3 regions of the Agrobacterium sp. 22-226-1 genome follow, and region 3 is predicted to be linked to each of the others. Evidence: predicted binding sites of a transcription regulator. Region 3 holds the regulator's gene; each other region holds the start of a gene.
What was found. The regulator PhoB, encoded in region 3, activates phosphate uptake and scavenging genes when phosphate is short. The targets are predictions, from matches to a motif close to TGTCATNNANCTGTCAT.

Region 1: the regulator PhoB is predicted to act here: its motif matches at 4,382-4,398, upstream of phnC (phosphonate ABC transporter ATP-binding protein).
Region 2: the regulator PhoB is predicted to act here: its motif matches at 4,995-5,011, upstream of ACQZ5K_RS17135 (bifunctional 2',3'-cyclic-nucleotide 2'-phosphodiesterase/3'-nucleotidase).

Annotation. Positions count from the first base shown of each region.
Region 1 is NZ_JBNWCP010000001.1:109,500-120,064, reverse strand. It holds gene ACQZ5K_RS00560 (carbon-phosphorus lyase complex subunit PhnI) at 1-1,088, shown strand, start outside; gene ACQZ5K_RS00555 (alpha-D-ribose 1-methylphosphonate 5-phosphate C-P-lyase PhnJ) at 1,222-2,124, shown strand; gene phnK (phosphonate C-P lyase system protein PhnK) at 2,121-2,897, shown strand; gene phnL (phosphonate C-P lyase system protein PhnL) at 2,902-3,609, shown strand; gene ACQZ5K_RS00540 (transferase hexapeptide repeat family protein) at 3,606-4,223, shown strand; gene phnC (phosphonate ABC transporter ATP-binding protein) at 4,458-5,318, shown strand; gene phnD (phosphonate ABC transporter substrate-binding protein) at 5,404-6,309, shown strand; gene phnE (phosphonate ABC transporter, permease protein PhnE) at 6,381-7,367, shown strand; gene phnE (phosphonate ABC transporter, permease protein PhnE) at 7,367-8,716, shown strand; gene ACQZ5K_RS00515 (DUF1045 domain-containing protein) at 8,988-9,686, shown strand; gene ACQZ5K_RS00510 (alpha-D-ribose 1-methylphosphonate 5-triphosphate diphosphatase) at 9,683-10,565, shown strand, end outside.
Region 2 is NZ_JBNWCP010000009.1:194,381-204,945, forward strand. It holds gene ACQZ5K_RS17115 (diguanylate cyclase) at 1-162, shown strand, start outside; gene ACQZ5K_RS17120 (FMN-dependent NADH-azoreductase) at 205-822, opposite strand; gene ACQZ5K_RS17125 (LysR family transcriptional regulator) at 972-1,940, shown strand; gene ACQZ5K_RS17130 (DUF2087 domain-containing protein) at 2,213-2,755, shown strand; gene ACQZ5K_RS17135 (bifunctional 2',3'-cyclic-nucleotide 2'-phosphodiesterase/3'-nucleotidase) at 2,928-4,916, opposite strand; gene ACQZ5K_RS17140 (PilZ domain-containing protein) at 5,107-5,442, opposite strand; gene ACQZ5K_RS17145 (DUF1203 domain-containing protein) at 5,540-6,007, opposite strand; gene ACQZ5K_RS17150 (DUF4344 domain-containing metallopeptidase) at 6,172-7,059, shown strand; partial or broken gene ACQZ5K_RS17155 (DNA-binding protein) at 7,114-7,326, shown strand; gene sseA (3-mercaptopyruvate sulfurtransferase) at 7,450-8,871, opposite strand; gene ACQZ5K_RS17165 (alanyl-tRNA editing protein) at 8,888-9,625, opposite strand; gene ACQZ5K_RS17170 (cysteine synthase A) at 9,638-10,565, opposite strand, start outside.
Region 3 is NZ_JBNWCP010000001.1:353,138-363,702, reverse strand. It holds gene apaG (Co2+/Mg2+ efflux protein ApaG) at 178-570, shown strand; gene ACQZ5K_RS01795 (Hsp33 family molecular chaperone) at 620-1,609, opposite strand; gene argF (ornithine carbamoyltransferase) at 1,852-2,769, opposite strand; gene ACQZ5K_RS01785 (acetylornithine transaminase) at 2,827-4,026, opposite strand; gene ACQZ5K_RS01780 (GcrA family cell cycle regulator) at 4,458-4,991, shown strand; gene phoB (phosphate regulon transcriptional regulator PhoB) at 5,361-6,044, opposite strand; gene phoU (phosphate signaling complex protein PhoU) at 6,075-6,800, opposite strand; gene pstB (phosphate ABC transporter ATP-binding protein PstB) at 6,897-7,712, opposite strand; gene pstA (phosphate ABC transporter permease PstA) at 7,727-9,049, opposite strand; gene pstC (phosphate ABC transporter permease subunit PstC) at 9,046-10,530, opposite strand.

The DNA of each region.
Region 1 (10,565 bases), 240 kb from region 3:
GGGAAACCGCCATTGCCAACGCCCACCGGCTTCTTGCCGACAAGCGGCGCGGAGACCGTGACCTGCCAGCGATGACGGTGTCGCAGATCGTTTCGCAGCTTTCGCTCGCCGTCGACCGGGTTATGGCGGAAGCGTCTCTTTACGATCAGTCGCTAGCAGCCCTTGCCGTCAAGCAAGCCCGCGGCGACATGATCGAGGCCATCTTCCTGCTGCGCGCCTATCGCACGACGCTGCCGCGTTTCGGTTATTCGGTTCCGGTCGATACCGCTGACATGACGGTGCAGCGGCGCGTTTCCGCGACCTACAAGGATTTGCCGGGCGGGCAATTGCTCGGGCCGACCTTCGATTACACCCATCGCCTGCTCGATCCTTCGCTTCTCGAGGACGAGGCCGTTGAGACAGCCACCCAGCGCGAAGGCGAGCCGGAACATGTCATGCGGGTTTCCGATATTCTGGCGCAAGAGGGACTGATCGAAACTGACGGCGATATGCCGGCTGACCATATTGCCGGCGACCTGACGCGGGAGCCGATGGAATTTCCAATGCCGCGTGACCTGCGCCTGCAATCGCTGGCGCGTGGTGATGAGGGTTTCCTTCTGGCGCTCGCTTATTCGACGCAGCGCGGTTACGGCCGCACCCATCCGTTCGTCGGTGAAATCCGCATCGGCGAGGTGGAGGTGGAACTGGAGGTGCCGGAACTCGGCTTTGCCGTCTCGCTTGGCGACATACAGGTCACCGAATGCCAGATGGTCAACCAATTCAAGGGTTCGGTCAAGGCGCCGCCGCAATTCACACGCGGCTACGGTCTGGTGTTCGGCCAGAGCGAGCGCAAGGCGATGGCCATGTCGCTGGTCGACCGGGCGCTGCGGGCAGGCGAATTCGGCGAGGACGTCGTGGCCCCCGCGCAGGACGAGGAATTCGTCATTTCACACGCCGACAACGTTCAGGCGACGGGTTTCGTCGAACATCTGAAACTGCCGCATTACGTGGATTTTCAGGCCGAACTCGGTCTGGTCAGGAAAATGCGTGCCGATTTCGAGGCGGTCAACGCCAATGGCGCGGAGTGGATGGGCGATGCGGCCGAATAGCTCAGCGGCTGTGCTGCTCGCCAAACCAGTAAGCGCAAAAGACGGTCGATGCTGCAAACACAGCAAAGAACACGGCTGCAAAAATTCCAATCTCCATGAGCTTGTACTCCTTTTTTCACAAGGCTAACGCGCAATGCTTGAAGAAGTTTCATTTGACGACGGGCTGGCTGCCTACAACTTCGCCTACCTGGACGAACAGACCAAGCGAATGATCCGCCGGGCGATCCTGAAAGCCATCGCCATTCCCGGTTATCAGGTTCCCTTCGCTTCCCGCGAAATGCCCATGCCCTATGGCTGGGGCACCGGCGGCGTGCAGGTAACCGCCTCCATTCTCGGCCCGGACGATGTGCTGAAGGTTATCGACCAGGGCGCGGACGACACGACCAATGCGGTTTCCATCCGCGCCTTCTTCCAGAAGGTGGCGAATGTTGCCGTCACCACCCGCACCAAGGATGCAACCATCATCCAGACGCGGCACCGCATTCCGGAAGAAGAACTGCATTCGGGTCAGGTCCTCGTCTATCAGGTTCCCATTCCCGAGCCCTTGCGCTTCCTCGAACCGCGTGAGACCGAAACGCGCGTCATGCACGCGCTGGAGGAATACGGCCTGATGCACGTCAAGCTTTACGAGGATATCGCCCGCAACGGACGCATCTCCACCACCTATGCCTATCCGGTGAAGGTGGCCGGGCGTTATGTGATGGATCCGTCGCCTACCCCGAAATTCGACAATCCGAAAATGCATCTCTCGGACGCCCTGCAGCTCTTCGGCGCAGGACGCGAAAAGCGCATCTATGCCGTGCCGCCCTATACCGACGTCGTCAGCCTCGATTTCGAGGACCATCCCTTCGAAATCCAGCGCTTCGACAAGCCCTGCGCGCTGTGCGGTGCGGAGAATGTCTATCTGGACGAGGTGGTGCTTGATGATAAGGGCGGGCGGATGTTCGTCTGCTCCGATACCGACCATTGCGAGGACCGCCGCGCCCATGGCCACAAAGGCCACCTGCTGGCGGATGTGAAGGAGGCCGCAGAATGAGCGACGCACCGCTTCTGAAAGTCAGGGACGTTTCCAAATATTATGGCGACCGCGCCGGCTGCCGCAATGTCTCCTTCGAGCTTTATCCCGGCGAGGTGCTTGCCATCGTCGGCGAATCCGGTTCCGGCAAGACCACGCTTCTCAACTGCATTTCCACCCGGCTGATGCCGACGGCGGGCAGCGTGGAATATCGCATGCGCGACGGTTCGGTGCGTGACCTCTATCATATGGGCGAGGCCGAACGGCGTTTTCTGATGCGGACCGACTGGGGTTTCGTGCACCAGAACCCGGCGGACGGGCTGCGCATGGCGGTTTCGGCCGGCGCCAATGTCGGCGAGCGGCTGATGGCCGTCGGCAACCGGCATTACGGCAACATAAGGCAATCGGCCAGCGAATGGTTGGAACGGGTGGAAATCGGCACCGACCGCATCGACGACCAGCCGCGCGCCTTTTCCGGCGGCATGCGGCAGCGCCTGCAGATCGCCCGCAACCTCGTCACCTCGCCGCGCCTCGTCTTCATGGACGAACCGACCGGCGGCCTCGATGTTTCCGTGCAGGCGCGCCTGCTCGATCTGGTCCGCGGTCTCGTCAACGATCTCGGTCTCGCCGTCGTCGTCGTCACCCATGATCTGGCGGTGGCGCGGCTGCTTTCCCATCGCATGATGGTGATGAAGGGCGGCGATGTCATCGAACATGGTCTGACCGACCGGGTGCTGGACGACCCGCGCGAGCCCTACACGCAATTGCTTGTTTCCTCTATTCTGCAGGTTTGACGCCATGCCGACGCCTCTTATCGTTTCGGAAGTCTTCAAAAGCTTCACCATGCATCTTCGCGACGGTATCGAATTGCCCGTTGTGCGCGATGTCAATTTCTCCGTTTGCGGCGGCGAATGTGTCGTGCTCGGCGGTCCCTCCGGCATCGGCAAAAGCTCGATCCTGAAAATGCTCTATGGCAACTACGCCATCGACAGCGGGCAGATTCTCGTTCGTCATGAGGGCCAGGTCATCGATATCGGTAACGCCTCGCCGCGCACGATCCTCGATATCCGTCACCGCACCATCGGTTATGTCAGCCAGTTCCTGCGCACCGTGCCGCGTGTCGCTGCCATAGATGTCGTCGCCGAACCGCTTCTGGCGCGCAAGGTTGCCGCCGATGAAGCCCGCGAACACGCAGCCATGCTGCTTTCGAAGCTCAACCTGCCACGGGAACTATGGTCACTGCCGCCGGCGACCTTTTCGGGCGGCGAACAGCAGCGCGTGAATATCGCGCGCGGCTTCATCACCGACCATGCGATCCTGCTTCTCGATGAACCGACAGCCTCGCTGGACGCCCTTAACCGGCGTGTCGTCGTCGATATGATTGTCGAGAAAAAACAGAAGGGCACGGCACTGCTCGGCATTTTCCATGACGAGGAGGTACGGGAGGCCGTGGCCGACCGCATTCTGGACGTCTCACAGTTTTCTCCCAGAAAGGCAGCGGCATGAGCGTCAAGGTCGGTCTGGAACCGGTCATCCATGAGACCGCCCGTGTCAGCAACTCCTCGATCGGCCGCTATACCGAAATTTCGGAACGCTGCCGCATAGAGGAGGTCGAGATGGGCGACTACTCCTATGTGATGCAGGATGGCGCGATCTGGTGCGCCACCATCGGCAAATTCGTCAACATCGCCGCCTCCGTCCGCATTAACGCCACCAATCACCCGATGCAGCGGGCGACGCTGCATCACTTCACCTATCGTGCCCACAACTATTGGGACGATGCGGAGGATGAGACGGACTTCTTTGCCGCCCGCCGCGCCAAGCGCGTCGTCATCGGCCACGATGTGTGGATCGGCCATGGTGCGACGATCCTGCCCGGCGTCACGGTGGGAAACGGCGCGGTGATCGGGGCGGGTGCAGTCGTCTCAAAAGACGTCGCGCCCTATACCATCGTTGGCGGCGTGCCCGCCCGGCCGATCCGGGAACGCTTCCCGGCGGAACTGGGCCGGCAAATGGATAATCTGAAGTGGTGGGACTGGGACCACGCGGCATTGCGCGTCGCTCTCGAGGATTTCCGTAATCTGGACGCCGAGGATTTCGTCGCGAAATATGGCGGATGAAATCTCCCTCTGCCGAACACCTGCAAATCCCGGGGCACCCCCGGGATTTTTGTTTATGCGATCAAAAAAGACACGCAGATTTGAACGGTCCAAGATTCCTCCCGAAAGCTTTGTCGGCGAACAGGCGGATGCGATATCCGTGAAATCTGTAATATTTTATTCATCAAACTGACATCCACACTTCACGCACCGCTGTTACGCCGAACCCCGTCAAAAAGAAGATTGGACGGGGAAATGAGCTTTCACCTGAAGCAAGTCACGCGCCGTTTCGGCAACCACACTGCGGTCGATTCCGTGAATGTCGAAATTCCGCAGGGCCAGATGGTTGGCGTTATCGGACGCTCGGGTGCGGGAAAATCGACGCTGCTGCGCATGATCAACCGCCTCGTCGATCCGTCCTCGGGTTCCATCCATTTCAACGACAAGGAAGTTTCGGCGCTGAAAGGCGCGGTGCTGCGCAGCTGGCAGCGCGACTGCGCCATGATTTTCCAGCAGTTCAATCTGGTGCCGCGCCTCGATGTGCTCACCAATGTCATGCTCGGTCGCCTCAATCACCGCTCGACGGCGCTCAGCCTGTTCAACATCTTCACCAATGACGAGCGCCTGATGGCGATCGCCGCCCTGGAAAGGCTTGGCATCGAGCATGTGGCCATGCAGGCTGCCGGCACGCTTTCCGGCGGCCAGCAGCAGCGCGTCGCCATCGCCCGCGCCCTGATGCAGTCTCCGAAGATGGTTCTGGCCGATGAGCCTATCGCTTCCCTCGACCCGCTGAACGCCAAGATCGTGATGGATGCGCTGCGCGACATCAACGAACGCGAAGGCATTACGGTCATCACCAACCTGCATACGCTGGATACGGCGCGCAATTATTGCGAACGCATCATCGGCATGTCTCAGGGCCGCGTCGTCTTCGACGGAACCCCTACTGAGCTGACGGCTGCGGCCGTCACGGAGATTTACGGAACCGATTCTCAAGGGTCCGGCATCGACGAGACGATGACCTCGACCAGCATCAATATTCCCGGCGCGCAGCTTCCCGCGCGTCCGGTGCAGCAATCTGCCGGCCCCGAACCGCTCGCTCTCGCCGGGCTCTGAGGAACCGCTCAGCATCGTTTGCGCCCGCGTCAAGGGCCGATATTTCACAACAAACTCCGGCTCGCCGGGAAACAGGAGAAAGTCCATGTTGAAGAAAGTCCTTCTTTCGGCAGTCGCCCTTGGCGTTCTGGCCGGTTCCGCCATGGCTCAGGACGTCAAGGTCCTGCGTATCGGTCTCGACGGTTCCGAGAACGAAGCCGACATGATCCGCAGCACGAAATGCGTTGCCGATGGCCTGAAGGCCGCGACCGGCGTTTCGGAAGTTCAGGTTTTCCCGTCGCCGGACTATAACGGCGTCATCCAGGGCCTGCTCGGCGGCACCATCGACATCGCGTCCATGGGCGCTTCCTCCTACGCCAAGATCGCGCTCGCAGACCCCAAGGCCGTCGATCCGATCCTGACCTATACGGGTTCTGACGGTTCCAGCGGTTATTACACCATCATGGTTGCCCGCAAGGACAGCGGCATCAAGAAGCTGGCAGACGCCAAGGGCAAGAAGATCGGTTTCGCCGATCCTGACTCCACCTCCGGCTTCCTCGTTCCGAACGTCGCTATCCCAAAGGAAACCGGCACGCCGATCAAGGAATTTTTCGCTGAAACCGGCTTCGGCGGCGGCCATGAGAACCTCGTTCTCGCCGTTCTCGACAAGAAGTTCGACGTTGGCACCACCTTCGGTTCGGGCGTTGGCAAGTGGGAAGAGGGCTATTCCGGCGGCAACCTTCACCAGATGGTGAAGAAGGGCAACCTCGACATGGACGATATCGTCGAAGTCTGGAAGTCGCCGCTGATCCCGAACGGCCCGCTGATGGTCGCCAACAAGCTCGGCGACAACATGAAGAAGAAGGTCGAAGACTTCTTCATGGAACTGCCGAAGAAGGACCTCGCCTGCTTCCAGGGTTACACGCAGGGCAAGAACACCGCCTACATCAAGGTCGATCCGTCCTTCTACCAGACGATTATCGACGCCCGTAAGTCCGTTATCGGCGGCTGATCCTGACGGAATGTTCTGAAAGCGGCGGTGCCCTATGGCATCGCCGCTTTTGCCAATAAAGGAAAAGCGGCATGGCGACCACACTGCAACAGGGTACCCTCACGCCCGAGGGATTGAGCGCATCGTCCCGAACGGTCATGCGTCATTATCAACAGCAGCTTGCGACGCGGCGGGTCTATACCGTCATTTCGCTCGTGGTCTTTCTAATCATTCTCGCGGCATCGCTGAATTTCGCCAACGAGGCAAATTCAGGCAAGTTCTTCGAGCGCCTGCCATATTTCTTCGATTTTCTAAAAACGTTTGTGCCGGATAGCCCGCTTGAAATCTTCCGTGCAATGTTCGATCTGCCGTCGCCCTATGACAATGGCTCGATGAAATACAATTACGTCGCGGATCGCGTCTATGTCACCGACAGCTTTTACATCCCGCATTTCATTTACCAGCTGATCATCACCCTCAACATCGCATTGGTGTCGACGATCATCGGCACAAGCTTCGCCTTCGTGCTCTGCTTCTTCGCCTCCACCAATCTCGTCGGCGCCGGTCTCGTGCGCTTTGTGGTGCGCCGGGTCATGGAAGTGCTGCGCGCCTTCCCGGAAATCGTCGTCGCCGGGCTGTTGACCGCCATTCTATCCATCGGTCCAATCGCCGCGATTATCGCGATTTCTGTCCACACGATCGGCGCTTTGGGCAAGCTGTTCTTCGAAGTGGTGGAAAATGCCGACATGAAGCCCGATGAAGGCCTGCGCGCCGCTGGCGCCAACTGGCTGGAGCGGGTGCGCTTCGCCATCGTGCCGCAGGTTCTGCCCAATTTCGTGTCCTATGCGCTGCTGCGCGCCGAAATCAACGTGCGTGCCTCCACCATCATCGGTGCCGTGGGCGGCGGCGGTATCGGCGAGGTCTTCCGGCTTTCGATCGGTAACGATCATGCCTCCAAGACCTATGCCATCATCATCCTTCTGCTGATCACCATCATCGCCGTCGACCAGTTTTCCGGCTGGCTGCGCCGCAGGCTGATCGGCCATCAATCCTTCGAATTCGGACGGGGAGCGGCCTGATGTCGTCCAGCTTCATTCTCAACACCGCCGACCGCGAGAGATTGGCGGCCGCGCATCCGCACGTGTTCAATCGCGGTTTTATGCAGCGATATGGTCTGCTCGTCGGCCTTCTCACTGTCACCTTTTATCTCATCGGCTGCTTTTTCTTCTTCAATGTCGGTCCGGCCTTCATGCAGGGTCGGTGGGATCGTGCCTCGAGTTATGTTCAGGACTGGTATTCCTGGCGCGCCCAGCCGCGCCTGCGTTTCGAAGACGGCAAGGTGGAGCCGCAATGGTCCAGCCGCGGGCAATATCCGGTTGATGCAAAGATCGACTGGCTGCAGCCCCTGCCGGGTGGTGGCTACAGCGTCGTTTATGCGGGCATGGAAAATCGCCTCGACGTGACCCCGACCCGGGTGGATGTCTATGTCGACGGCAAGAATTATCCCGTCATCATCAATGGAGAACAGGCCCGGGCATCCGACGACGTGCCGCAGGAAATCCAGCAGGACGGCAACAAGGTTCTCGTGCATTTTGGTTTTGCCGGACAGGCGGAAATCCGCACCAGTCAGGTCTATGTCCAGCGTCGGTTCCTCGGATGGGCGAATTTCCTGTTCGACACCAAATCGGAATTCTGGGGCAAGGGCTATGGTGAACTCGCCGCTCTCGCGCTGTGGGGAGAAAGGCTCGATCCCGAGCGCTCCAATATCGGCCACATGGTGGATGATTTCCTCGACAACAGCGTCTGGCAGCATGCCGATATTCTTTCCAAGCTAATGCAGACGCTGGTTATGGCCTTTGTGGGCACGCTGTTCGGCACGCTCATCGCCCTGCCGCTCGCCTTCATCGCCGCGCGCAACATCACCGCCAACAGGGCCGCAAATTGGGGCATGAAGCGGCTGTTCGACTTTCTGCGTTCCATCGACATGCTGATCTGGGCGCTGTTCTTCACCCGCAGCTTCGGGCCCGGACCGATCCCCGGCATTGCCGCGATCTTCTTCACCGATACCGGTGCGCTCGGCAAGGTCTATGCCGAGGCGCTGGAAAATGTCGACGACAAGCAGCGCGAGGGTGTCAAATCGGTCGGCGCTTCCCCGATTGCGGTCAACCGTTTCGGCGTGCTGCCGCAGGTCCTGCCGGTCTTCATTTCGCAGTCACTCTATTTCTGGGAAAGCAACACCCGCTCCGCCACGATCATCGGCGCGGTGGGCGCGGGCGGCATCGGTCTGAAACTACTGGAGGCGATGGGCACCAATGCCGACTGGGACAAGGTCGCCTATATGGTCCTGCTTATCCTCTTCGTCGTTTTCCTGTTCGACCACATCTCCAATTCGCTGCGTTCACGCCTGATCGGCAAAACACAGCACTAGCTCTGAAGGGATGGAATGGCGAACGTCGTAATGATGTTCGTCATCTCCGCCGGACACTCGCGCAGTCCCGATTTATGCCGGCCGTATCCCGTCATCATCTCCGCCTGTGTCTTCAGCACATTCGGAAGCTTGCCGCATTTCCAATGCGCTTTTTTCCTTCGGCATCATCATTCTGTCACGGAAACCAATTACCTCGCACTCCTGACCTTGCGGGAAGCCGGCGAGTCACGCCAAATAGCTTCTCATCCCTGGTCTCCCATGACACTGAAGAGTGCTTGCCGTGCGCTATGCCATCTATTTTTCTCCGGCTAAAGATCACCCGTTGACTGAGGCAGCGTCACGCTGGCTGGGCCGCAATGCATTTTCCGGCACGCTGCATGACGACCACGACGACTATGCCGACATGACGGAGGAGCCACGCCGTTACGGTTTCCACGCGACCCTGAAGGCTCCTTTCGAGCTTGCCGAAAAATACAGCGAAGCGGAGCTGCTCACGGCCTTCGAAGATTTCGCGGCCAGCCAGTCCACCTTCGAAATTCCGCGTGTCGTCGTCGGTGCACTCGGGCCGTTTTTTGCACTGGTCCCGGACCGCACCTATCAGCCGCTGCAGGATTTTGCCGCCGAGATCGTCGATCATTTCGACCGGTTTCGCGCGCCCCTGTCGGAGACCGATATTGCCCGTCGGCGGCCACAGATGCTGACGGAGAGCCAGCGGCAAAATCTGTCTCTCTGGGGTTATCCGCATGTCATGGATGATTTCCGTTTTCACATGACGCTGACCGGCCGCATCGACGAGAGCGAGCAGCCCGCCATGCACGAGGTGCTTTCGGCGCGGTTTTCCGAATTCACCGATCGACCTCTCAGCATTTCCGGCCTCGCTTTGTTCATTGAAGAAACGCGCGGCGCGCCCTTTACCGTTCATAGCTGGCACCCCCTTGGCCAGCCACCAAAGAAAGATGCGAACCCATGACCGAGCACGCCCTTTCCAATGCCCGTATCGTTCTGGAAGACGATATTATTCTGGGCTCCGTCCTGATCCGTGACGGCAAGATCGCCGATATCAGCGAAGGTGCTTCCAAAACCGGCGAGGACCTCGAAGGTGATTATTTGATCCCGGGTCTGGTAGAACTGCATACCGACCATCTTGAGCAGCATTATTCGCCGCGCCCCGGCGTGATCTGGGACAAGATCGCCGCCATTCAGGCTCATGACGCGCAGGTGGCTGCCTCCGGCATCACCACCGTATTCGACTGCCTGCGGCTCGGTTCGGATGAAGACGGCGGCTTCAAGAAGGGTGAAATGCGCGAAATGGCTGACGCCATCGAGGCCGCGGCGGATCAGAACCGCCTTCGTTCGGATCACCTGCTGCATCTGCGCTGTGAAGTCGCCTCCTCAGATGTGCTGGAACATTTCGAAGACTTCGAAACCGATCCGCGCGTGCGGCTGATTTCGCTGATGGACCACTCCCCGGGGCAGCGCCAGTTCCAGTCGATGGATCAATATATCTTCTATTACCAGAAGAAGCGTGGGCTGAGCGACGAGGCTTTCGCCGAGTTCGTGCGGCGTCGGCAGGCGGCGTCGGCGGAATATTCCGCCAAGCACCGCGATTATCTGGCCGCCCGCTGCGCCGAGCGCGGCATCACCGTTGCAAGCCATGACGACGCCACCGAAGCGCATGTCGGCGAGGCTATCGGCCACGGCGTGAAACTGGCGGAATTCCCCACCAGCGTCGAGGCCGCAAAAGCCTCGCACAGCGCCGGCATGAGCGTGCTGATGGGTGCGCCGAACATCGTTCGCGGCAAGTCCCACTCCGGCAATATCGCCGCCCGCGATCTTGCCGAGATCGGCG
Region 2 (10,565 bases), on a different contig from region 3:
CCGGACGGTTCGCCGCTGACCGTCAGTATCGGCGTCGCCACCGCTTTCGAGGATGGGCAGCTTTTCCGCGCGCTCCTATCGGAGGCCGACGCACGGCTCTATGCGGCAAAAAATAACGGCCGGGACCAGGTCCACGGCCGTTACGGAATGTGGGTCGGCTGATACCGGCAATCTTGGCCGGCATCGCCCAGACATTTAAAGGTCTCAGGCGGCCTGCGCCAGCTCGGCAACCTTGGCTTCAGCGGCGGCCACAGCCTTTTCAACGGCTTCCGGACCGAATGCCAGGCCTTCGACATAGATGACTTCCACATCGGTCATGCCCATGAAGCCGAGAACGGTCTTCAGGTAAGGAACGGCATGGTTCATCGATACGGCCGGGCCTTCGGAGTAAACGCCGGCCGCAGCCAGAACGATGTAGACCTTCTTGCCGGTGGCGAGGCCGACCGGGCCGGTTTCGGTGTATTTGAAGGTCTGGCCGGCGCGGGCGACATTGTCTATCCACGACTTCAGGCCGGAATAAATGTTGAAATTGATGAGGCCGGTGCCGATGACGACGGTATCGGCGGCCAGAAGCTCGGTTACCAGCTTGTCGGAATAATCGGCGGCAACCGCTTCTTCGGCGGTGCGCTGGTCGGGCGCCTTGCGGATGGCGGCGGTCTTGACGGTGTCGAGATGCGGGATCGGGTCAGCAGCGAGATCGCGATGGACAAGGGTGTTGGAAGCCGACTTGGCCTTCAGCTTGCTGGCGAGTTCACCGGCAAACTTGTTGGAAACCGATTCGTCGCCACGCGGGCTGGAGGTGATGAGAAGAATGTTGGACATGGTCTTTCCTTGCATATGCGATGAATTGACGGGCGCCTTGGGAGGGCGGGAGAGCACGACGCCCTTCCTTTGCGCTCTATATGAAAAATTACTGCCATCAAGAAAACTGTGATAATGTGGAAGCAATCTATCGATGAAATGGATGGGACATGGACGCGAACCCGACGCTCGATCAATTGCAGGTGTTTTTGACGGTGGCCGAGACCGGCAGTTTTTCCGCCGCGTCACGGGCGCTCAATCGCGCCCAGTCGGTGGTCAGCTACACCATCGCCAATCTCGAGGCGCAGCTTGAAGTGACGCTGTTCGAGCGCAGCGGCGTGCGTCAGCCGAAGCTGACGGATGAAGGCCGCGCCATGCTGGAGGATGCAAGGCGCATCGTCGCCGGCCTGCAGGAGATGCGCGCCCGCGCCAAGGGGCTGAAGCAGGGGCTTGAGGCGGAACTCTCGGTCGCCATCAGCACCATGGTGCCGGCGGAGGCCATGGTGGCCGTGCTGCGGGATTTTCGCCAGCAGTTCCCAACCGTCACTCTCAGCCTCAATGTCGGCGAGCTGGGCATGGTCATGGAGATGGTGCTCTCCCGCAAGGCAGGTATTGGCATCGGCGGGGCGATGCTGCGCCAGGACGATGAACTCGTCGTCGAAAAGGTCGGCCATTCCTTCATGTTGCCGGTCGTTGCGTCGGATCACCCGCTCGCGCAGATCGAGCGGCCGCTGGGCCTGGCCGATGTGCGCGAGGAGGTTCAGCTGGTCGTCACCGATGCATCCGGCCTGACCAAGGGCCGCGATTTCAATGTGCTTTCCTACAAGACATGGCGGGTCAGCGATATCGCCACGAAATACCAGCTCATCAAGGGCGGTCTGGGCTGGGGCGGCCTGCCCGCATCGATCGTCCGTAACGACATCACCAATGGCAGCCTCAAGGCGCTTGAACTCGAGGCCTATGAACAGGGCGAATATCCGCTCTTTGCGCTGCGGCGGGTCGATTCACCCGCCGGCCCTGCCGGCCAATGGCTTGCCGAAGCATTTCAGCAACGCCTCTCTGCCTGTCCGAACCATAAGGATTTCAACGGGATGCTTGCTGCTCACAAGCAGAGGAGCATTTCTGTCGCCGCTGAGTGACATTGTCTAATTATATCTGGACCGAGCGGGGCCACCTTCTCCCCGGCGGGGAGAAGAAACGCGCGGCAACCCCGGCGCTATGCCAGCAAGGCCAATTGACGTGGGCGGGCCGCCTGCCTATACCTAGATCACGGTCAGCAGTTCACCGAGGCATCGCCGTCCCGCAAGGGAAGCTAAACCTGCATTTTTAAAGTTTGACAGCACTTATCCCGTGCCATGTCGGAAGCCGGCGATCAGCGACACCTTTTCGGAATGGCACTTGAGGGTAAGTCATGCCACGTTCGATCCTTTCCATTGATATTGCCGACCTTTCGACTTTCGCCAAATCCGTCCGCGAACAGATCGGCAGGCTGGACCGAAAGCCAAGCCATGTGGAGATGCTCAATCTTCTGAGCCGGGCTGCCGGGTTCCGAAATTTCCAGCATTTGCGAGCCTCACGCGAGCCATCCGATGACAGCGGACCATCCCGGCCAGATATGCTGCCGGCAGCCAATGAGGGCAGGGTGCTGAAGACCGTTCGTGTCTTCGACGCCGCCGGCCGGCTGATGCAATGGCCGGCCCGCCGCTCCCAGCAGGAACTGTGCCTCTGGTATCTATGGGCGAAAATTCCCGCCGGGCGGAGCTTTTCAGAGCGCGAATTCAGCAGCTTTCTGGATAGCCTGCACCTGTTCGGGGATGCGGCCATGCTGAGGCGCGACATGGTCGGCCTGAGGCTCATCCGCCGTAACCGCGATGGCAGCGATTATCGGCGCATCGAGCAGAAACCGCCATTGGAACTACCGCTTCTGCTGCGAGCGCTCGGTGGGCGCGATTGAGGGGATAGCCCTCGGTATTGCCGATAGTTTTCATCAAACTCGGCGTCATCCTCGGGCTTGTCCCGAGGATCTGCTACGGATTGATTTTGTTGACGTGGTGAGATCCTTGGGACAGGCCCAAGGATGACGGCAGAGCTTCACCCTGCCGCCAACAGCCGAAGGGCCGCAGCCCTCAAAGAACCAGACGGAACTTCGCGAAACCTTCCGCACCGTCGCCGGCATCCTCGATCTTCGCGCCCTTGATATCGGCCGCATAGTGGCGGCCTTTGGGGCCGGTCTCGAAGATCGCCGTGGTATTGGCCACCGGCGCAAAGGACCAGTTCGCATCCGCAGACGGGTTGATGGTGCCCTGATCGATGATATAGCGCACGATGACGTCGCGGTTGGTATCGGGGGCCACGAAGATCACCTTGTCGCCGGCGATATCGGGGAATTTGCCGCCGCCGCTCGCCCGGTAATTATTGGTCGCCACCACGAATTTCTGTTCGGGATCGATCGGCTTGCCTTCAAATTGCAGGTTGACGATGCGGTTGCTGTCCGGGTTGACGGCCTTGCCGTCCTTGTCGAATTTCGCCGGTTTGGAAATGTCGATCTGATAGGTCACGCCGTCGATGACATCGAAATTATAGGACGGGAAGTCCGCATTCAGCAGCGGCGCATCCTTTGCGCCGGCCTCCACCGTATTGAACATGCCGGCCGACATTTCCAGCCAGTTCTTCACCTGCGCACCGTTGATCAGCACCGCCTGCACCGTGTTGGGGTAGAGGTAAAGATCGGCGACGTTCTTGATGGCGATATCACCGGCGGGGACATCGGTATAATAATCCGCACCGCCGCGACCGCCGGACTTGAAGGGGGCTGCCGCCGAAAGCACGGGCAGATCCTTATATTGCCCTTCCTTCAGCATGTCCTTGGTGTACCAGGTCTGGGCATTGGAGACGATCTGCACGGAAGGATCGTCGGCCACCAGCGCGAAATAGGAATAGAGCGGCGCGGAGGTCTTGCCGACGGGACGGCGCACATAGGCAAGGGCCGCCTCGTGATCGGCCTTGGCGGCGGCGAGGACTTCCGCCTTGTCTGTGAAATCGGCGACGACCTTGCGGTTTTCGTCGCGGTGGTAGATCGGCCGGGCTTCGGAGGTGAAGTCGACGATCTTCCAGCTCTTGCCGTCCTTTTCGAGCAGCAGGTCGATGAGGCCCATATGCGAGCCCCAGAAACCGGCCATCACCGCCGGCTTGCCCATCAGCGTGCCCTTGACCGCATCCGCGCCCTCGATGCCGTCCCAGGTCTTCGGACCGGGGAAGACGAGATGCTGGTGGCCGGTGAAGATCGCGTCGATGCCTTCGACACCCGCCAGATAAAGCGAGGCGTTTTCCATGCGCTCGGTCTGGCCCTTGCCGTCGATACCGGAATGGGAAAGGGCGATGACGATATCCGCACCTTCCTCCTTCATGACCGGCACCCAGGCTTTCGCTGCCTCGACGATATCGCGCGTCTGCGCCTTGCCCTCGAGGTTCTTGGAATCCCACATCATGATCTGCGGCGGCACGAAGCCGATGATGCCGACCTTGACCGGGCTCGTCACGCCGCCGCCGTCGCGGATCTGCTTCTCCAGAATGACATAGGGCTTGAAGAACAGCTCGTCGTTCTTCGGATCGGAAGCAAGCTGGCCCTTGGTGAGGTTGGCGCAGACGTAAGGGAAGCCCGCACCCGCCAGCGTGTTCGACATATAGTCGAGACCGTAATTGAATTCGTGGTTGCCGAGCGTGCCGCAATCGTAACCCAGCACGTTCATGGCGTTGATCACGGGGTGCTTGTCGCCGGCCTTCATGCCGCGCTCATAGGCGATATAGTCGCCGAGCGGGTTGCCCTGCAGGAAGTCGCCATTGTCCACCAGCATCGAATTTCCGGCTTCGGCGCGGATGGTGTCTATGATCGAGGCCGTGCGCGCCAGTCCCATCGTGTCGTTCGGCTTGTCGGCGTAATAATCATAGGGAAAGACGTGAACATGGATATCGGTCGTTTCCATGATGCGCAGATGCGCCTGGTTGGCCGCCGCACGCGCAGCAAAAGGGTGCAGCATCACCAGCGCCGAGGAGGCTGCGATGCCGCCCAGAAGCGAACGCCGGGTAATGGGGTGGAGAGCGAGAAGCGACGACATGGGAACTCCTTCGGATGAAGCTTGCTCTGTCTTGAAAATGACAGGGTAGAAGCAATCGCAGAGGAGTCCATCACCAAAATGACAGGCCCGTGACAGATGGGCCGGTTTTCAACCGTTTGATAAATTTTTTATCACGGAAGTGCGGCGCAGGTGTCGCCGCACCGGAGAATGCGCATTGCTGCGCTCAGGATCAGCGGGCGAGGGTCGGTTTCACTTCTTCGTGAAAGAAGCGGAAATAGGAGGAGAGCTGCGCCAGCGTGTTGGTGGAAAGCTTGAGCTGCAGGCCGAGGCGGTTCATGTGCTGCCATTGCACGACGCCCTCGATGAAGCCCAGATCCTCACTCTGCACCTTGACCCGGCTGCCCTTGGCCGCGGCGAAAGGCCCGTCCAGCTCGAGCGCCATTCCGGTGGCGGAAAGATCGACCACACGCCCTCTGGTCGACTGGCTGAAATAATGCACGGTCGCAAAAATTCTGGTCTTGCTGCGGGGCGCGGTCCGTGTCGCCATATTGAGGTTGTTTGTCATTTCGCTGCTCAAATCAATTGTTTCCGATACCTGCATCATGGCGCGGAAAACTTGAGAGCCGTTTAGTTCTTCTCTTAAAATTGCATGTAATTGCCGATTATGCTGTGTCGATACGGCACTGATAGCAATTATTGCGGGCGGAGCGCACATGCACATAAGCGACATCCGCGCGCTCCAGAAGGTGCCGCGCGCGCGAAACGATCTCGCCTGTCGCCGTCACCGCGCCGGTGCCGTAGACGATGCGGTCATCGGCTCCATAACCGCGCACGATATAATCGGGGCTGTCCAGCATCGGCGGAATGGCCTGCGTCTGCGGGTAGCGCTCACAGGCGTCGGCATGCAGAAACACCGGGCCCGTTTCCGCATAGGGCTGGAGCGAGGGAAAGGGCCGGTAGGCGAGGATCAGCATCTCTTCGCCTTCCCCGATCTGGGAAAGGCAGTGGCGGCAGGGCATGCCGCCGGGAGAAACGGCTTTCTCCGGCGGATTGCCATAGGCGTCGGCGGCTCCAGACCGGTAGGCTTCGGCTTGCTTGGCCGGCATTGCAGTGAAAACGAGATCGGTCATGGCGGAGACCTCCTTGGTTGGGATCGGCGTTGCTTCTTTGCAGCTATGGTCGCGAAACGGATCACTATCCACCCGATTCTTGACAGGCGATGCAACCAGCCCATTGCGTGACTCGTTAGCTTCGGGAATCAGTGACGCTCCTCGTTCCCGGAAGGTCTGATTTTATGTTCCGTCGTTTTCTGGCCGCCGTTCCGCTGGCTTTCGTTTCGTTGACGGCTCCGCTTGAGGCCGAGGCGCAGGTCGCCTCCGGTCTCGATGGCCTGTCCGACGAGCAGCTTCAGCAGGCGGTCAATTTCGTCATCGGCAATGCGATCTTCTCGCTTTATCACGAGGGTGCGCGCATGCTGATCTCGGATTTCGGAACGGCGGACACGGCAAGTGTGCAGGCGCCGGCCGATCAACTGGCTGGCACGCTTATCCTCCAGGCCAACGAGGAATGGCTCGACACCGCGCTCGTCAATGCCACCGACAGCTGGTATCTGGCGCGTGAGGCGGAGACCTTGCCTGAGCATGAAGCCCCGGTCTTCTCCGCGCTGGTGCCCGACAGAAGCCGCGATCGCAACATGGCCTGCCTGATGGTCGGCCGTGACAAGGACGGTTATGGCGATCTGGCCGCCATGATGGGGCTCAACAATGCCGAATTCGACAAATGCGCCGCCGCCTATCCGGGCGTTGCTTCGGCCTGGGAGAATTTTCTGAGCCCCCACCGCAGCCAGACGCCTTCCAGATTTTCCGTCAGCTACGTGCCGCCGCGCGACCCGGAGCTTGAGCCCTACGCCATCATGATCAAGGAATCGAAGGTTCTCGATCTCATCAGCCGCAGTTTTAGCGGCTATGGCTTGAAGGGGGACGTCAAGCTGACGGCCAAATCCTGCGGCCGTCCCGACGTCTACTGGTCGGCGGAAAAGCGCGAGATCACCTATTGCTATGAACTCGGCAAGTTCCAGGCGGAACTGATTGCCGATCACCTGCTGAACACCGTCACGGAAGACAAGGGCGCTGCCGGCGGGCAAATCCCGACGGCCGCCGCAAATCTGGAACGGGAAATCTGAGGCCGGATTGCAGAACGCTGGCAATCTGGCTTCCCGATATGGGAGGAGAGTGCCGTGCCAAAGGTTGTCGTTCGCAATTTCGCCATCTCGCTTGACGGATACGGCGCGGGCCCAGACCAGAGCCTGCAGAACCCGCTGGGTGTGAACGGCGAAGAGCTGCACCAATGGGCCTTCAAGACCCGCACCTTTCATCGCATGTTCGGCAAGCAAGGCGGCTCGACCGGGACGGACGAGGATTTTTCCGAAAAGAGCTTCGAAAATATCGGCGAGAGTCCTTTTCAGCCCAAGGACTTGGGCTGACTGGATTCCTGTGACGAGCACAGGAATGAGGGAGTGGGGACCAGACACTCCTTATCGGAGAATGGCAAGCGTTGCTCTGAATGGCGCTACTCAGTTGCGCAGCGATATCTCCAGAAGCTCGGTATCGGCAAGCGGCTCCACCCAGGCCTCATAGGTGCCGACGGGCGAAAAGCCCATCATCTGGTAAAGCTGCAGCGCGCGCGGATGGTCGAGCGTGTTGGTGGTCACCGTCACCCGTTTCGGATTGTCCTGCCAGGCGGCGTAAAGCGCCTGCAACAGGAACCATTTGCCGACGCCCGCACCGATCGCCTCTTCGAGCAGCCCGAAATAGGACAGCTCGGTCACCTCGTCGCCCGCCTTGTTCAGTTCGAAGAAACCGGCGGGCGCACCATTCATATAAAGAACCGTAACGCTGTTTTTCGGATCGCGCAGAATGGCGGAAAGCTCCGCATCGCTCATGCGCATGCGCTTTTGCCAGTGCCAGCGTTTCCCCACCCGCCAGTAAAGATAGCGGTAGAAATGCAGGGGAATATTGTTGACCCGCATCAGCGCGGTCTGGATGTTGACGGGGATCGGCAGGCTGACCTTCGGCGGCGCCGTCATTTCCAGCTGCGTCACATGCGCCTTCAGCGGTCCGTGCGACAATGTGGGGATTGCATCCGCCGGACCGGTAACCACCGGTGTATCCTGCAATCCGCCCCATTCCGACCATGAGCCGTCGTAAAGCGAATTATCCTTATGACCGAGCGATTCCAGCGCCAGCGTAATGACGGCGGCGGTGACGCCCGAGCCGCAACTGGTGACGACGGGCTTCGAAAGGTCGATACCGGCATCGGTCACCATTTTGCGGATGGCGGTGAGGTCCTTGAAGTGGCCGTTTTCGGAAAAGGCTGTCGCAGGCAGGCTGCGCGCGCCGGGCATGTGGCCGGAGCGCATGCCGGCACGCGGCTCGGCCTCGTCGCCGGTAAAGCGTCCGGCGCCACGGGCATCGGCAATCTGTTTTTCGCCGCTGTCGACGATGCCGCGCATCGCGCCAAGCGAGGTTACGCGTTTCTCGTTGAAATCAGGCGTAAAGGTTGCCGGCTCGATTTCCGGTGTACCGGTTTCAAGCGGCCGGCCTTCGCGTTTCCAGCCGTCGAGGCCGCCATCCAGCACATAGGCCTTGCGCACGCCCATAACCCGCAGCATCCACCACACGCGCGGCGCGGAAAAGAAGCCGGGGCCGTCATAGACCACGATCGTATCGGTGTCGCTGAGGCCGAGCGCGCCAGCCTGTTCCGCAAAGAATTCCGGCGAGGGCAGGGAATGCGGCAGGCCGGTGGTATGATCGGCGATCTTGTCCTGATCGAAAAATACGGCGCCGGGCAGATGGCCGGCTGCGAATTCTTCCGCACCGTTGCGCTTGTGCGCCGGCAGATACCAGGAGGCATCAACGACACGAAACCCGGCCGTGCCGAGCTGCTTTTCCACCCAGTCCGCCGAAACGACGAAACGGCTCTTATCCGTGCTCACGATGTTTCTCCCAATCTCAGGCAACAGCTTCAGGCGCGCCGAAACGAATGCGGAACCGCCTGTTCTCCTTGCCCTTCTTTTCTATCTTCGCAATGTGAATATCGCCCACTTCCTGCGTTTCGGAAACATGGGTGCCGCCGCAGGGCTGGCTGTCGATGCTGGAATTTTCGCCGATGCAGACGAGGCTGACGCGGCCGAGGCCCATCGGTGGCCGCACATTCTTGGATTTGACGATGCCCGGATTGGCCTGCAATTCCTCGTCGGTGATCCATTGCAGGAAGACGGGATGGTTGGCTTTCACCAGTTCCATCAGCTTTGCCGTCACCTCGTCCTTGTCGATGGTTTCCGACATGTCGAAATCGACACGCGATTCATCCTCGCCGACGGCGGCTCCGGTGATCGGCCACTGGCAGACGACGGAGAGCAGATGGCAGGCGGTGTGCATCCGCATCAGCTTGTAACGGCGCGGCCAGTCCACATGCAGGGTCAGTTTTTCGCCGATATCAGGGGAAGGCTGGCCTCCGAGCGGCATATGGACGATCACGCTTTTGTCGGCGCCGTTTTTGGTGATACCGAGTTCGATGCGCGAACCATCGGCCCGCTCAAGAAAACCGCTATCGCCCGGCTGGCCGCCGGAGGTGGCGTAAAAGCAGGTCTGGTCCAGCTCTATGCCGCCATCCTCATGCACCGCCGTGACGATCGCTTCTGCGGTGGAAAGATAAAAATCGTCACGGAACAGGGCATTCACAGGCATTTCGGCATGTCCTCAAACGGTTTCGTACGGAACCGCAATCTCGCTTTTCGTCGCCAGCCACTGCGGAATGGGAAGCCCCTTGGAGCGCAGGAAATCCGGATTGAACAGCTTCGACTGATAACGATTGCCGTAGTCGCACAGTATCGTCACGATTGTATGCCCCGGACCAAGCTCGCGGGCAAGGCGGATTGCGCCGGCAATGTTGATGCCGGAGGAGCCGCCGAGGCAAAGCCCTTCCTTCGTCACCAGGTCGAACAGCACCGGCAGCGCCTCCGCATCCGAAATGCGATAGGAGAAGTCCGGCGTAAAACCTTCCAGATTGGCGGTGATGCGCCCCTGTCCGATGCCTTCGGTGATAGACGAGCCTTCGGATTTCAGCACGCCGTGCTTGTAAAATTCATAGAGAGCCGCACCCTCGGGATCGGCAAGGCCGATCTTGATGTCGGGGTTGAAATCGCGAAGGCCATCGGCCACGCCCGCAAGCGTTCCGCCGGAACCGACCGAGCATATGAAGCCATCGACCTTGCCATCCGTCTGGTCCCAGATTTCGGGGGCCGTCGTTTCGATATGGGCCTGACGGTTGGCGATATTGTCGAACTGGTTGGCCCAGATCGCGCCGTTTTCATCGGTCGCGGCGAGCTGTTTTGCCAGCCGGCCGGAGACCTTCACGTAATTGTTCGGGTTGGAATAGGGGGCGGCCGGAACTTCGACCAGCTTGGCGCCGAGAAGCTTCAGCGCATCCTTTTTTTCCTGGCTCTGCGTCTCGGGAATGACGATGACCGTCTTATAGCCCAGTGCATTGGCGACCAGCGAAAGACCGATGCCGGTATTGCCCGCAGTACCCTCCACAATGGTGCCGCCGGGTCGCAACTGACCGCGCCGCTCGGCATCGCGGATGATATAGAGTGCGGCACGATCCTTCACCGACTGACCGGGATTG
Region 3 (10,565 bases):
CACGGTCCAAAAAGACCGCTTCAGGCAACCAATATTTACCTTTACCGTTATCCCTAACGGTGGAAAACAGCGCAACAGGAGACGCCTCCTGCCCGTCAAGTCATTCATTTTCTTGACGATAGCCAGAGCCTATAGTGTAGGATGCGGCGGCAGGCATAATATCGAGGTGTGGCGCGTATGTATCGTGCTCTGACAAGGGATATCGAGGTAACGGTCGATCCGTATTATCTCGAGGAACAATCCGACCCGGATGACGATCGTTACGTCTGGGGCTACAAAGTCGTGATCGCGAACAATTCCGATATTCCGGTTACCCTCGTCAATCGCTATTGGCACATCACCGATCAGAACGGACAGGTGGATGAAGTCTACGGGCCGGGCGTCGTGGGTGAGAAGCCGCATCTGAAACCGGGCGACAGCTACGAATATTCCTCCGGCTGCCCGCTGGATACACCTTCCGGCCTGATGTTCGGCCACTATGAAATGGAAACGGAAAATGGCGAGGTGTTCAACGTCACCATACCCGCCTTTTCGCTGGATTCACCCGGCCTGATGCGGGTCCTTAACTAACACCTACCGGGCAGTGAAAAAGCCGTGCCCTTCAGGACGCGGCTTTCATTCAGGCATTTTCAAATTCGCTGACATCGTAGCGATAGGTCGTGGAGCAGAACTCGCAGGTCACGGCAATGGCGCCGTCTTCCTCGCTCGCCTCGATCTCCTCGGCGGTGAAACCGGACAGCACGCCCTTGATCTTGTCCCGCGAGCAGCTGCAACGGTCGAAAACCGCCTGCGGCTCATAGATGCGCACACCGCTCTCGTGGAAAAGCCGGAAGAGAAGACGTTCCACCGGCACCTGCGGGTCGGTCAGCTCATCGGTATCCACCGTGTTCAACAGCGTGACGGCTTCGGTCCAGGCATCGTCTTCCTGCACCTCGTGACCGCCCTCATCGCCATCGCCGCCATGCAGGTCGCGCATGCGCAGCCGCTCGGGCGCCTGCGGCAGGAACTGCGCGATAACGCCGCCCGCACGCCAGCCATGACGCGGCTTGCCTTCGCCATCACGGTCGAAGAACTCGGCAACGCCCAGCCGCACGCGGGTTGGAAGCTGTTCCGACTGGCGGAAATAAACCCCGGCAATGTCTTCCAGCGAGGAGCCATCGAGCGGCACGATACCCTGATAAGGCTGCATGCCCGCACCCTGATCGATCGTGAAGGCCAGAATGCCGTTGCCGAGCAATTGCTCCGGCGACGTCGCTCCGGCCGCAATCGCCTCCGCCAGCCGCTCCTCATCGAAACGGGCATAAGCGCGCATGCTTTCCGGCGCGGTGAAATCCGCAACCAGAAGGTCGACCGGGCCGTCACCCTTGGTCTGGACGGTCAGCTTGCCGGAAAACTTGAGCGACGTGCCGATCAGCGCCGTCAGAACGGTCGCTTCCGCCAGCAGGCGGGCGACCGCCGGGGGATAGTCATGCCGCTCGAGGATGGCATTCAGCAGCGGACCCACCTGCACGGCGCGGCCGCGCACATCCAGACCTTCGACCTGAAAGGGCACAACCTTGTCGTCGCCAGCAAAATCGAGATCGTCCAGTTCAACCGTTACATCTGCCATGTCATACTCCCTGGCGCAGCCGTGGCGCCGCTACCGTCCAAAAGTCCGGCTTTTAAAATGTGCTTTTTTCGCTTGTCGCACAGAGACCCGGGAAGAGAAACCGCTTCCGGGGAAAAACGTGCAAATCGTGATGATGGCCCGCCAGCAAAACCGACGAGCCTCTTCGAAGTCCCACAGATGGTAATCTATGCGCGCAAGTTCAAGCACCCGGCGTGACACGTGTCAGGCCGGGCGATTGCTCATCAAATGACGCCCATGCACCATGCGATGATGGACTTCTGCGCGTGGAGGCGGTTTTCCGCCTCGTCGAAGACGACGGATTGCGGACCGTCGATCACGGCATCCGTCACTTCCTCGCCGCGATGGGCCGGCAGGCAATGCATGAACAGCGCATCTTTTTCCGCCTTGGCCATCAGGGCTTCATTCACCTGATAGGGCTGGAAGATGTTGTGGCCGCGCGCTTTGTGTTCCTGGTTCATGGACACCCAGGTATCGGTGACGACGCAGTCCGCGCCCGCAACGGCCTTGTCGGCGTCGTGGCACAGCATGATCTCGCCGCCATTGTTGCGCGCCCAGTTCAGAAACTTGTCATGCGGTTCGGAGCCCATCGGCACGGCCATCGTCATGCGGTAGCCGAAACGGGCCGAGCCTTCGACGAAGGAATGCAGGACGTTATTGCCGTCACCCGTCCAGGCAATGGTCTTGCCTTTGACCGGACCGCGATGTTCCTCGAAGGTCATGATATCCGCCATGATCTGGCAGGGATGCGTGTCATCCGTCAGGGCGTTGATGACCGGCACGGTCGCGTGGTCGGCAAGCTCCAGCAGGCGCGAATGATCCGTCGTGCGGATCATGATGGCGTCGACGTAACGCGACAGCACCTTGGCCGTATCGCCGATCGTTTCGGCGCGACCGAGCTGCATTTCCGTACCGGAGAGGAAAAGCGTCTCGCCGCCGAGCTGGCGCATGCCGACATCGAAGGAGACGCGGGTGCGGGTGGAAGGCTTTTCGAAGATCATAGCCAGCATCTTGCCGGCAAGCGGCTTTTCCGCCGTTCCGGCCTTGGTGGCGGCCTTGCGTGTGCGGGCGTCGTCGAGAATTGCCCGCAGGTCCTGCGAGCTGACGGCCGACAGGTCGAGAAAATGTTTAGGTGAAGCCATTTCAAACTGTCCCATGCTCGCGAGCCTCGGGGAAGAGGCCCGCCCTTTATTGTTTCCTCAGGCGATTTTTGCCTGTTTCGCTGTCAGGGAAGCGGCGGCCGCTTCCACGCGTGACAGACCCTCGCGGGCCTCTTCCGCCGTGGTGACGAGCGGCGGCAGAAGACGGATGACGTTGTCGCCCGCCGGCACACCCAGCAGATGCTCGGCGCGCATGGCCTGCAACAGCTCGCCCGATGGAACCTTGGCCTTGATGCCGAGAAGCAGGCCTTCGCCACGGATTTCCTCGATAACGTCAGGATAACGATCCTTCAGCGAAGCAAGGCCCTGGCGGAAGACCAGCGCGACATCACGGACCTTTTCCAAAAAGCCCTCGGAGAGGACGACATCGAGCACGGCGTTGCCGACAGCCATGGCCAGCGGGTTGCCGCCATAGGTGGTGCCATGCACGCCCGCCGTCATGCCGGAAGCGGCATCCGCCGTCGCAAGGCAGGCGCCGAGCGGGAAACCGCCGCCGATACCCTTGGCAACCGCCATGATATCCGGCGCAACGCCCGTCTGCTCATAGGCAAAGAGCTTGCCCGTACGGCCAACGCCGGTCTGGACCTCATCGAAAATCAGCAGCATGCCATGCTCATCGCAGAGCGACCGCAGCAGCTGCAGGAATTCCTTGCTGGGTGCGCGAATGCCGCCCTCACCCTGAATGGGCTCGATCAGAAGCGCGGCCGTCTCGGCCGTGATGGCGGCTTTCAGCGCATCGACATCACCGAACGGCACCTGGTCGAAACCTTCGACCTTGGGACCGAAGCCTTCCAGATATTTCTGCTGGCCGCCGGCGGCAATCGTCGCCAGCGTGCGGCCATGGAAGGCGCCTTCGAAAGTGATAATCCGGAACTTTTCCGGATGCCCCTTGGAATAATGATAACGGCGCGCGGTCTTGATCGCGCATTCCAGCGCTTCCGCGCCGGAATTGGTGAAGAAGACCTTGTCTGCGAATGTCGCTTCCGTCAGGCGCTTTGCGAGCTTTTCCTGGCCCGGCACTTCATAAAGGTTCGAGACGTGCCAGACCTTCTCGGCCTGGGTCTTGATCGCCTCAACGAGGTGCGGATGGGCGTGGCCCAGCGAGTTGACCGCGACGCCGGCTGCAAAATCCAGATATCGTTCGCCGCTTTCCGTGAACAGCCAGACGCCCTCGCCTCGCTCGAAGCGCAGGGGGGCTCTTGCAAACGTATCGAACAATGGCGCGGCGGCTTCGGCCATGGCTGTATCACTCCTTGCGCGGATGCGCTGTCAGACGGTTGTCAATAGGCTTTCGGGGTTATCCCTTGCCTGAAAATCAAAAATGCCGCCTCGCGGCGGCAGGGGCACTATTGTCACTTCGCCTGCCGATGTCAACAAAAGTCCGCGTTTCCCGGGCTTCTCAAGCCCTAGTAGGTGGCGGCGGATGAGGCCCAAGGTGTTGCCTTTCAGACTCAACTCGCCAGCAAGTTGGGGAAAACCGGAAAATCGATTCGAGATGATTCCCGCGACTCTTGCCACGGAGTCTGCGTGGCACTAGGTTAATCGCTAATTACTAGACTGCATTGCGGCGGAACTAGTCACCAAAAATCAGGCAGAAACCACGCTCGCGGCACGCCCGCGAGGCGGAGAGGGATTCTGCCGACATTATACGCGACAAGCGGAGAAGCGGCATGAACTGGACAGACGAACGAGTCGAAAAACTCAAGAAATTGTGGTCCGAGGGGCTTAGCGCCAGCCAGATAGCAGCGCAGCTGGGCGGCGTGAGCCGCAATGCCGTCATCGGCAAGGTCCATCGCCTCAACCTGCCGGGACGCGTGAAGGCCGGCGGCCCGGTTACTTCGGCGCGTTCCGCGCCCAAGCGCACCGCTGCCCCTGCCCCGCGCGCGACGAATTTCGCGACCCGCGTCAGCGCAGCACCTGCACGCGCCTTGAACCGCTCGAGCGCGGCAACGGCGCTGCACGAGGAGATCGATATCGAGACCGCCGAAGTTCTCGATTACGTTCCCTCCAAAAATGTCGTTACGCCGATTTCCCGCCGCCTGACGCTGACGGAACTGACGGAGCGCACCTGCAAGTGGCCGGTCGGCGATCCGCTGAAGGATGATTTCCATTTCTGCGGTTGTGAAGCACTGGAATCTTCGCCCTATTGCAAGTTCCATGCAAAGCTTGCCTACCAGCCGGTAAGCGAGCGTCGCAAGGCTTGAGTGTTGCGGCACGCATTCGACACTCAAAAACTACGGGCCTTCGGGCCCGTTTTTTTATGGCGGAATCCAAAGTGGTTCAAACGCGGAGCCCACGTTGTTTAAGAGGCGCTCCCAATCCCTGTTCTTGCGCATTCTCCGGATGTGAAGCCGCGATGGGCCCTTGCGGCAAATGCTCAGAATTTGTCGGCGACGTGCCGCGCCCTCCTCCCGTCAGGTTTCACCGCGCAATCCGGCTTTCAGCGGACCTTCTATCGCCTTCAAAAGAACAAGGATACGCATGTGCGGAAGGTTCAAAATCGAAAGGCCCGACACCGTTCCTTCTGATTTGGGGGGAATTTATCCCGGGTGAAACCATCGGTTTCGGTTTTCTCAGGCTTCCATTGAATATCCGGCGCCGCGCACGGTGCGGATGACATCCTGCATGTGCGAAAAATTGAGCGCCTTGCGCAGACGTCCGACATGCACGTCGACGGTACGTTCATCCACATAGATATCGTGACCCCAGACGCCATCCAGCAACTGCGAGCGGGAAAACACCCGGCCGGGAGAGGTCATCAGGAATTCCAGCAAGCGGAATTCCGTCGGGCCGAGGCGTACTTCGCGGCTCTTGCGGTGAACGCGATGGGTCTCACGATCCAGTTCGATATCCCCGCATTTCAGCACCGAAGACAGAACCTCGGGGCGGGCCCGACGCAGCATGGCCTTGACGCGGGCCATGAGTTCCGGCGTCGAAAACGGCTTGACGACATAATCGTCCGCGCCGGTGGCAAGACCGCGAACCCGTTCGCTTTCTTCGCCGCGCGCCGTCAGCATGATGATGGGCAGGCGCTCGGTTTCCGGCCGCATCCTGAGCCGACGGCACAGTTCGATACCGGAAACGCCGGGAAGCATCCAATCCAGGATAAGGAGGTCCGGAATACGTTCCTGCAGCCTGATTTCTGCCTCGTCTCCACGGGGTATCGTGTCGACGTCATATCCCTCAGCCTCGAGATTGTAACGAAGCAGGACGCTCAGCGCTTCCTCGTCTTCCACAACTGCAATCTTGGGCACCATATACTAACTCCGCAAGCCGTTGCCTGTCTGTTACTCGGTCACCGAACCGAGCGTGTTGGAACTGTCGTCCTTCGGACGTTCGCCCTCCGGTTGGCTGCCGGTGGTCATGTAATAGATCGTCTCGGCGATATTGGTGGCGTGGTCGCCGATACGCTCGATGTTCTTGGCGCAGAACAGGAGATGCGTGCAGGTGGTGATATTGCGCGGATCTTCCATCATATAGGTCAGAAGCTCACGGAAGAGCGACGTGTACATGGCGTCGATTTCCTCGTCGCGCTCGCGAATGGCATTGGCCTTCTCGGCGGAACGCGTGGAATAGACGTCCAGCACTTCCTTGAGCTGCACCAGCGCCAGTTCCGACAGGTGTTCGATGCCACGGGCAAGCTTGCGCGGCACGCCGGTGCCGGCAACCGCAATCACACGCTTGGCGGTGTTCTTGCCAAGGTCGCCGACACGCTCAAGGTCAGCGGCGATACGCAGCGTGCCAATGATCTCGCGAAGGTCTGCCGCCATCGGCTGGCGTTTGGCGATGGTGACGATGGCCTTGTCGCCGATCTCGCGCTCGGCGTGGTCGAGGATCGCATCGTCGGAAATGACCTTCTGGGCGAGCGCGGCATCGGAATTGACGAGCGCACGCACGGCGTCGGCGCACATCTGCTCCGCAAGACCGCCCATTTCGGCGATGCGGCGCGTCAGAAACTTCAATTCATCGTCATAAACGGAAACGATGTGCGAATGGGTCGTTGTCTGTGTCATGGTCTAGTCCTCCGGCTTGGCCTGCATGCGCGTACCCGGAAGCGGGCACGGCAGAAGCACCAGTCTTGTACGGTTTCGATAAAGCGCCGGCCGGGATCAGCCGAAGCGGCCCATGATGTAATCCTGCGTGCGCTGGTCATCCGGATTGGTGAACATCTTGTCGGTTTCGTTTTCCTCGACAAGATGACCAAGATGGAACATGGCCGTGCGCTGGGAAACACGCGCCGCCTGCTGCATGGAGTGCGTGACGATGACGATGGTGTAATTGGTGCGCAGCTCGTGGATCAATTCTTCGACCTTTGCGGTCGCGATAGGGTCGAGAGCCGAGCAGGGCTCGTCCATCAGGATCACTTCCGGGCTGACGGCAACTGCGCGTGCGATGCACAGACGCTGCTGCTGACCGCCGGAAAGACCGGTGCCGGATTCGTGCAGACGATCCTTAACCTCGTTCCAGAGACCCGCCTTCTGCAGGCTCTGCTCGACGATCTGGTCCATATCCGCCTTGTTGCGGGCGAGACCATGGATGCGCGGGCCGTAGGAAATGTTTTCGTAGATCGACTTCGGGAAGGGATTCGGCTTCTGGAACACCATGCCGACGCGGGCGCGCAATTCCACGACGTCAATCGCCTGATCGTAGATATCGTCGGTGTCGAGCGTGATCTTGCCGGTGACCCGGCAACCGTCAATCGTGTCGTTCATACGGTTCAGGGTACGCAGGAAGGTGGATTTGCCGCAGCCGGACGGGCCGATAAGCGCGGTCACCGTATTTTCCCGAACGTTGAGGTTCACGTCGTAAAGCGCGCGCTTTTCGCCGTAATAAACCGAAACGTCCTTGCCGATCATCTTGTATGAGACTTCATTCATTTTCTTGTCCAGCGCCTTTTCAACTGCTGCTTCCGACAACATGTTCATTGCTCAAGCTCCTTCTACCAGCGCCGTTCGAAGCGGCGACGCAACAGGATTGCGCCAACATTCATGACGATGAGGAACAGAAGCAGGATGATGATAGCGCCGGATGTCCTTTCGACAAAGGCGCGCTCGGCTTCGTTCGCCCACATGTAAATCTGCACCGGCAGGGCCGTGGACGGATCCATCGGCGTTGTCGGGTAATTCGCTACGAATGCCACCATGCCGATCAGGAGCAGCGGCGCCGTTTCGCCCAGCGCGTGGGCGAGGCCGATGATGGTGCCGGTCAGAATGCCGGGCATGGCGAGCGGCAGCACATGGTGGAAGATCGTCTGCATCTTGGAAGCGCCGAGGCCGAGGGCGGCGGCGCGGATTGACGGCGGCACGGCCTTCAGGGCAGCGCGGGTCGCGATGATGATCGTCGGCAGGGTCATCAGCGTCAGGACGAGGCCGCCGACCAGCGAGGCCGAGCGCGGAAAGCCCATGAAGTTGATGAAGACCGAGAGGCCGAGCAGACCGTAGACAATCGAAGGAACGGCCGCGAGATTGTTGATATTCACCTCGATAAGATCCGTCAGACGGTTCTTCGGGGCGAATTCCTCGAGATAGATGGAGGCCGCGACGCCGATCGGCAATGACAGCACCAGCACGATCAGCATCATGTAGAAGGAGCCGATCAGCGCCACGCCGACACCCGCCGCTTCCGGACGGCTCGACGCGCCGTTGACGAAGATGCCGGTATTGAAATGTTTGCCGAGCTGGCCGCTTTCGGCGAGCTGGTTCATCCAGCCGAGCTGCTGGTTCGAGATACGGCGATTGGCTTCATCCGCCGTCAGGTCGACTTGGCCCTTGAAGGCGCTGTCGACGTCGCCCGACGCCAGCAGCGTGACGGTGCGCGTGGTGCCGATAACGGCGGGATCGGCAACGACGATGTCGCGAAGCTGCGTGCGCACGCTGTCGGAAATCAGGAGATTGACGGCGCGAAGGCCGGCGCGGTCCGTCGGCGCAACACCCAGGACCTTGGCGACCGCATCGCGGGCGATGACGGGATAATTGGCCGTCATCAGCTTAGTGGGATTTATGGCGCGCTCATTTTTCGGATCGATGATCTGTTCCGAAAACTCAACTGGAACGGTGATCATCGTCTGCTGGAAAGCGGTGTAACCCTTGGAAACCACCGAGAAAAGCAGCAGGAAGAGGAAGATGAGGCCGAAGGAAATCGCTGCCATGCCGTAGGCACGGAAGCGGCGTTCGGCGGCATAGCGGCGCTTGATGCCGATATCACGGCGCGTGGCCTTGTTGACGGCGCTCGCGCCGGCTGCGGGAGAGACGATGTCGGTCATTCATATTGCTCCCGGTATTTGCGCACGATGTAAAGCGCGTAGATATTCAGGCAAAGTGTGATGGCGAAAAGCGTGATGCCGAGTGCAAAGGCAACCAGCGTCTGCGGCGAGGTGAATTCAAGGTCGCCGGTAAGCTGGCTGACGATCTTGACCGTCACCGTGGTCATGGGCTCGAAGGGATTGAGCTGCAGACGGGCAGCAACACCGGCCGCAAGAACCACGATCATGGTTTCGCCGATGGCGCGCGAAGCCGTCATCAGCACGGCGCCGACGATGCCGGGAAGAGCGGCCGGAATAATGACCCTCTTGATCGTCTCGGAGCGCGTGGCGCCAAGACCGAGCGAACCGTCACGCAGCGAGCGCGGCACGGCGGTGATGATATCATCCGACAGCGACGACACATAGGGGATCAGCATGATGCCCATGACGAAGCCGGCGGTGATGACGCTCTGCGCCTGGATGAAGTTGGCGTAGTTGCCCGTCGCCAGGCCGTTGATCTGCGTGGAAATGTCTCTGAGGAAAGGACCGACCGTCGTGAGCGCGAAGAAGCCGTAGACGATGGTGGGAATGCCGGCGAGCACTTCAAGCAACGGCTTTGCCATGGAGCGGAAGCGCGGCGAGGCATATTCCGCCATGTAGATCGCCGAGAAGAGACCGACCGGAACCGCAACCAGCATGGCGACGAAGCCGATATAAAGAGTGCCGGCGAGCAGCGGGATCAGGCCGAACTGGCCGGAGGAATCGGTGGCGCCTGCCGCCGCAAAACGCGGATCCCAGACCGTTCCGAAGAAGAACTGGTGCGCCGGGACCATGGTGAAGAACTGGATCGCCTCCGTCAGCATCGACAGGACGATGCCGATGGTCGTGAGAATGGCGATGGACGAGGCGACGAGCAGGGCCGCGAGAATGACTTTCTCGACCTGGTTGCGCGCCCGGAAACGCGGCGCGATTGCACGCAGCGCATAGGCGCCGCCGCCGAGCGCGGCCAGCAGCACAACGGCGATCATCGCGATACGGCTGGTGGAGGTCATGCTGTTGAGCGTGTGTGCGGCATCGACCATGAACCGCTCGGGATCGCCGGCGATTGCAACACCCTTCGATGCCAGAAGCGGCCGGACTGCAGCCGTGTCGGCCTCGACCTGCGCGGTTTCCTCCGGTGTCAGCCGCTGGAGGCCACGGGCGATGGAGGTCACCATACCGTAGGTCAGGCTCTGCTGCGCTTCGGATTGCGCCCGGACATCCTCGGGGAAACTACCGCGCACCGCCGAGGTGACGAGCAATGGGCTGACAATGAGCCAGGCACAGAGAATGAACGCCGCGGGCAGCACCGCCCAGACGACCGCGTAGGAACCGTGATAACCGGCACGGGAATGCATGCTGGAGGGGCGACCGCCAGACAGGGCAACGGCACGGCGGCTGCCGAGCAGATAGCTGCCGATGCCGATGAGCGCCAGTATCAGCAAAAGGATCGATGTGTTCATTAGAGTTCCCTCGGCGTGCCTCAAGAGCACGGTGC